DNA from 2 places in the Streptomyces sp. NPDC059255 genome. Region 1 is predicted to be linked to the other one. Evidence: riboswitches for the same ligand, from Rfam matches in the RefSeq annotation. Region 1 holds a riboswitch; the other holds the start of a gene.
The links. Region 1 has a riboswitch for glycine ahead of gcvT (glycine cleavage system aminomethyltransferase GcvT). Riboswitches for the same ligand answer to the same signal wherever they lie in the genome.

Region 1 (3,164 bases):
TACGCGCGCTCGTAGAAGGGCCGGACCTTCGCCAGCAGCCACTCGCCGACCGGGTCCTGCGTCAGGTCCAGCAGCAGGAGGTTGACGGGCCAGGCCACCGGCACCCGGCCCAGGGCGCGGCCGAGCGCGTCCATCGGGGCGTTGCGGTCGGCGGCCTCCCAGGAGGAGAGCTGGACGCCGATGAAGAGCACCGGCGGCTCGCCCTCGACGCTGGCGAGCGCGCGCCGGGCGGTGGCCACCGTGCCCGCCGCGCCGAACTCGGCCGCGGCGGCGGAGAGGAAGTCGACCGGGTCCTCCTGCCAGTCCGGCTCGAAGAGCCTGACCCGGCCCCCGCTGGCCGGCCCGTCGAGCGGGGTACGCCCCGCCCGGCACAGCTCGGCGACGGCGAGCGGCGGCAGCGGCGCCCCGACCGCACCGCCGGGGTTGACCGCGATGCCGAGCTGCGGGGGCAGCCCGCGGGCGAAGTCACGGGCCGGCGCGACGGTGAACGCCATGTGCTCGCCGACGCACTGGAGGAACTGCTGGTGCGAGCTGAACACCGGGACGTACGGGGCGCCGTCGATCTCGACCGTCGGCAGGTCGAGCGAGGGACTGTCGGGGCCGCCCCCGTTGGGCAGCGGCACCCAGATCTCGCTGCGGCCGAGGACCTCGACCAGCCGCCCGCCCGCCGCGTCGTTGCCGAGTGAGGCGGTGAGCACCTCTTCCAGCTCGTTCCCCGGCCATGCCGTGTTCACCACTGTTGCCCCTCCACCCAGTACACCGGGTCCACCCAGGACCCTGCCGCAGCACCCAGCACCCTAATGCCGTGCACCGTGGCGCGGGTCACTCCACTCCCGGCTCGGCTAAGAACGCGATCCGCTCCAGACCGCCGGCCGCGTCCCGGTCCAGCAGCACCACCGAGGCGCACCCCTCCGGGAGCCGGCCCGCCGCCACCGCGGCGAGCAACCGGCGGACCGCCCCGCGGTGGCGCGCGAAGGCGTACCCCGAGACGCCGCGGCCGCGCTCGCGCTGGCCCGCGCGGGCGGTCTCCGGCGGCACGTCCAGCACGAGCAGATGCAGTCGGCGCCCGCGTCTGACGGCCTCCCGGGCGAGCCAGCGCCGTACCCATGTCTGCGTACCGCAGTCGTGCACGACGGGGCTCGCGCCCGAGCGCAGCGCGCGCCGCAGCCCCGCGTAGTGCGCCGTCCGTACGAGGGGGCGGTAGACGGCGTAGGGCAGTACGGACGGCATCCGCCGCGCCCAGCGGTCCCGCGCGTCCTGGGAGTCGATGCCGCCCCCCTCGGCGGCCCGCCGGATCAGTGTGGACTTGCCGCTGCCGGGCAGCCCGGAGACGACCACCAGGTCCCCGGCGTCGAAGACCAGCCCGTCGGGCCCCCGGCCCGGCCCCAGCCCCCGCAGGTCGCGCACGGCCGGCCCGGCGGACGGGGCCACCACCCCCACGGGGCCCTCGCCGAGCGCGCCCGCCCCCTGCTGTGCGGGCACGCCCGCGGTCGTGGCACACGCGCCGGACCCCTGCGAGATCATCGCCGTCCCCCTGTCAGCTCAGTCCGTGCCGGCCCGGTCTGTCCGGTCGGCCCGGTCGGTCCGGTCCGCCCCGTCAGCCCGGCCGGTGGCCGCCCCGTCCGGCCTGCCCATGTCTCTTGCCCATGAAGTGTAAAGACTTGGTAATGTCCCGCAAGCCTCTCACCTGTACCGGCGATGTGGCGACCGGCCGCGCCGTGCCACCGCGCCCCGTGCGATGATGTGCCCGCCAACTCCATACCGGCCGTTTGAATCCGCGCGGGAGAGTCCCGGTCGCCCTGTGCGCCGGGCGCCGAAGGAGCAAGATCCTCCCTTGAATCTCTCAGGCCCCGTACCGCGCGGACGAGGCAGATCTGAAAAGCGGGCCGTGTCGTCACGGCCCCACCCAAGGTGCAAGTCATGACCTCAGTACGCGGGGTCGTGATGAACCTCTCAGGTTCCGATGACAGATGGGGAGGATCGTCCTCGTAGTCATGCCCTGGGAGCCACACCGATGAGCCATGTCCCCCCGAGCAGCACCCCCCGCCGCACCGCCCTCGACGCCACGCACCGCGCGCTGGGCGCGACCATGACCGACTTCGCGGGCTGGGACATGCCGCTGCGCTACGGCAGTGAGCGCGACGAGCACACCGCCGTCCGTACCCGCGCCGGGCTCTTCGACCTCTCCCACATGGGCGAGATCACCGTCACGGGACCGGACGCCGGGCATCTCCTCGACCACGCGCTCGTCGGCAACATCGGCGCCGTGGCCGTGGGCCGCGCCCGGTACACGATGATCTGCCAGGAGGACGGCGGGATCCTGGACGACCTGATCGTCTACCGCCTCGGCGAGGACACGTACCTGGTCGTCGCCAACGCATCCAACGCCGGGACGGTCCTGGACGCGCTCACCGCCCGCGCCGCCGGGTTCGACGCCGCCGTACGGGACGACCGGGACGCGTACGCCCTGCTGGCCGTCCAGGGGCCCGAGTCGCCCGGCATCCTGAAGGCGCTGACCGACGCCGACCTGGACGGGCTCAAGTACTACGCGGGCCTGCCCGGCACCGTCGCGGGGGTCCCCGCCCTGATCGCGCGGACCGGCTACACCGGCGAGGACGGCTTCGAGCTCTTCGTCGAGCCGCGCCACGCCGAGCGGCTGTGGCAGGCGCTCACCGAGGCCGGCGCGGGCGTGGGCCTGGTGCCCTGCGGGCTCTCCTGCCGCGACACCCTCCGGCTGGAGGCGGGCATGCCGCTGTACGGGAACGAGCTGTCCACCGCCCTGACGCCGTTCGACGCGGGCCTCGGCCGGGTCGTGAAGTTCGACAAGACGTCGAACGGCGGCGCCTTCGTCGGCCGCGAGGCGCTGGCGGCGGCCGCCGAGCGCGCCGCGGCCGCCCCGCCGCGCAAGCTGGTCGGCCTGATCGCCGAGGGCCGCCGCGTCCCGCGCGCCGGGTACCCGGTGGTCGCAGGCGGCGCCGTCGTGGGCGAGGTCACCTCGGGCGCCCCGTCGCCGACCCTGGGCCGGCCCATCGCGATGGCGTACGTGGACGCCGCGCACGCCGCGCCCGGTACGGCCGGGGTCGGCGTGGACATCCGCGGCTCCCACGAGCCGTACGAGGTCGTGGCGCTGCCGTTCTACAAGCGCCAGAAGTGATCAAACGCCA
Region 2 (3,164 bases), on a different contig from region 1:
CGGCCGCCGGGGGCCACGGCGGCGCGCCCGGCGGGCCGGAGGAGGGGCAGGGCGACGCCGTGGCCGGAGGAGGGGCGGGGCAGGGGCGCTCCCCGGCGGAGGGGGCGGCGGACACGGGGGACGGGCCGCCGTCGCCGGCCGGGGCGTCCGGCCCGGCCGGCGAGCGGCGGTTTCCGGCCGGACACGATGTGCGCCACGCGGAGTTCGGCCCGGGCTGGGTGCAGGGCAGCGGGCTGCGAAGGGTCACCGTACGGTTCGAGGAGCCTGGATCCGCACCGGGGCGGGTGCGGACGTTCTGGGCCGACGACCCCGCGCTGGAACTCTCCGAGCCGCTGCCCCTCGTACCCGGGACCGGTCAGTCGTCGTGGCCCGCCAGCCGCCCGAAGTCACGCTCGTTGTCACGGCCGGAGAGGCCCGCGGGCCCCTCCGGGGGTTCCGGGGACGGCAGGGCGAGACCGTAGTGGTGGTAGAGCTGAAGCTCCTGGTCGGGGGAGAGATGGCGACCGACACCGAAATCGGGGGCGTCCTTGATCAACGCGCGTTCGAAAGGGACTCGCAGCCCCTCCTCGGCCAGGGTGCTGGGGGCGAGGGGGACGAAGGCGTCACGGCTGAAGAGTCCGGTGCGCACGGCGGCCCATTCCGGCGTACCCGTGGCGTCGTCGAGATAGACCTCGTCGACCGTGCCGAACTTACGGCCGTCACGGTCGTACGCCTTGCGTCCTATCAGGCTGCGCGGATCGATATGGGTCTCCACAGTCCCTCCAGCGGGTCGCAACTGCTCCTGAACACTACGAAAGTGCAGAACCGGTGGGACGGCCACTCGAAAGTTGTCCGGAAGACCCCGCTGGTAGGCTGGCAAGCGGCTGCTGACCCCGTGCGGGAGAGTTCTCCGGTGAGCCCACCGGAGGCGCCGAAGGAGCAAATCCTCCCCGGAATCTCTCAGGCCCCCGTACCGCGCGGACGAGGTCACTCTGGAAAGCAGGGCGGGCGCCGTACCGTACGGCATCCGCTCTCACCGACGGTGAAAGCCGGACCGCCGCACGGCGGGCCGGTGAAGCTCTCAGGTCGAGATGACAGAGGGGGAGGCCGTTCAGGGCACCCGAGCCGTGGTGCCCCCGCAGGTCGTGGCAGACCAGGAGGCCTCCGTACATGAACGCCCACCGCACGCCGCTCGCCCAGCTGGAGCGAGGCACCCCCTTCGAGCAGCGTCACATCGGCCCCGACGCGGGGGCGCAGGCGAAGATGCTCGCGCAGGTCGGCTACGGCTCGCTCGACGAGCTGACCGCCGCCGCGGTGCCTGACGCGATCAAGAGCGCGGAGGCCCTCGACCTCCCGGACGCCCGCACCGAGGCCGAGGTCCTCGCCGAGCTGCGCTCCCTCGCCGACCGTAACCAGGTGCTCGCGCCGATGATCGGGCTCGGCTACTACGGCACCTTCACGCCGCCGGTGATCCTCCGCAACGTCATGGAGAACCCGGCCTGGTACACCGCGTACACGCCGTACCAGCCCGAGATCTCCCAGGGCCGGCTGGAGGCCCTGCTCAACTTCCAGACCGTCGTGGCCGAGCTGACGGGGCTGCCGACCTCCGGCGCCTCCCTGCTGGACGAGTCCACGGCCGCCGCCGAGGCCATGGCGCTCTCCCGCCGCGTCGGCAAGGTCAAGGGCGGGGTCTTCCTCGTGGACGCCGACACGCTGCCGCAGACGATCGAGGTGATCCGCACCCGCGCCGAGCCGACCGGTGTCGAGGTTGTCGTCACCGACCTCGGTGAGGGCATTCCCGCCGAGGCCGCCGAGCGCGGCGTCTTCGGGGTGCTGCTCCAGTACCCGGGCGCCTCCGGGGCCGTACGGGACATCAGGGCCGTGGTCGAGCGGGCGCACGACCTCGGCGCGGTCGTCACCGTCGCCGCCGATCTCCTCGCGCTCACACTCCTCACCCCGCCCGGTGAGCTGGGCGCCGACATCGCGGTCGGCACCACCCAGCGCTTCGGCGTCCCCATGGGCTTCGGCGGACCGCACGCCGGCTTCATGGCCGTACGCGAGAAGTTCGCGCGCAGCCTGCCGGGACGGCTCGTCGGGGTCTCCGTGGACGCCGACGGCAACAAGGCGTACCGGCTCGCGCTCCAGACCCGCGAGCAGCACATCCGCCGCGAGAAGGCCACCAGCAACATCTGCACCGCACAGGTGCTCCTCGCCGTCATGGCCGGGATGTACGCGGTCCACCACGGCCCCGACGGGCTGCGCGCCATCGCGCGGCGCACCCACCGATACGCGGCGGTGCTCGCCGCGGGACTGCGGGCCGGCGGGGTGGAGACCGTGCACGACACGTACTTCGACACGCTCACGCTCCGCGTGCCCGGCCGCGCCGCCGAGATCGTCGCCGCCGCGCGGGAGGGCGGTGTCAACCTCCACCAGGCCGACGCCGATCACGTCTCCGTGGCCTGCGACGAGACCACCGGCCGCGCCCAGCTCGCCGCCGTGTGGACGGCCTTCGGCGTCCAGGGCGACATCGAGGCGCTGGACGAGGCCACCGACGACGCGCTCCCCGGCCAACTGCTGCGCACCGACGACTATCTGACGCACCCGGTCTTCCATCAGCACCGCTCCGAGACCGCGATGCTGCGCTACCTGCGCCGGCTCGCCGACCGTGACTACGCGCTGGACCGCGGCATGATCCCGCTCGGCTCCTGCACGATGAAGCTGAATGCGACCACCGAGATGGAGCCGGTCACCTGGCCCGAGTTCGGTGCGCTGCACCCCTTCGCCCCGGCCGAGCAGGCCCAGGGCTATCTGACGCTGATCCGCGAGCTGGAGGAGCGGCTCGCCGAGGTCACCGGGTACGACGCGGTCTCCCTCCAGCCCAACGCCGGTTCGCAGGGCGAGCTGGCCGGACTGCTCGCCGTCCGGGCGTACCACCGGGCCAACGGGGAGACCGGGCGCACCGTCTGCCTCATCCCGTCCTCCGCGCACGGCACGAACGCGGCGAGCGCGGTCATGGCCGGGATGCGGGTCGTCGTCGTCAAGACGCGCGAGGACGGCGACGTCGACGTCGAGGACCTGCGGGCCAAGATCGAGCAGTACGGTGCGGAGCTGGCCGTCCTGATGGTCACCTACCCGTCCACGCACGGGGTGTTCGAGGAGCACATCGGCGACATCTGCGCGGCGGT

Region 2: it holds a riboswitch for glycine, as region 1 does, so the genes downstream of both, gcvP (aminomethyl-transferring glycine dehydrogenase) here and gcvT (glycine cleavage system aminomethyltransferase GcvT) in region 1, are expected to answer to the same signal.

What each region holds. Positions count from the first base shown of each region.
Region 1 is NZ_JBHYZP010000044.1:71,795-74,958, reverse strand. Features, by position in the region: gene ACFXKG_RS35710 (enhanced serine sensitivity protein SseB) at 1-734, opposite strand, end outside; gene ACFXKG_RS35705 (AAA family ATPase) at 823-1,524, opposite strand; glycine riboswitch at 1,771-1,868, shown strand; gene gcvT (glycine cleavage system aminomethyltransferase GcvT) at 2,015-3,154, shown strand.
Region 2 is NZ_JBHYZP010000045.1:6,716-9,879, forward strand. Features, by position in the region: gene ACFXKG_RS35775 (DNA polymerase IV) at 1-461, shown strand, start outside; gene ACFXKG_RS35780 (PRC-barrel domain-containing protein) at 356-754, opposite strand; glycine riboswitch at 868-965, shown strand; gene gcvP (aminomethyl-transferring glycine dehydrogenase) at 1,150-3,164, shown strand, end outside.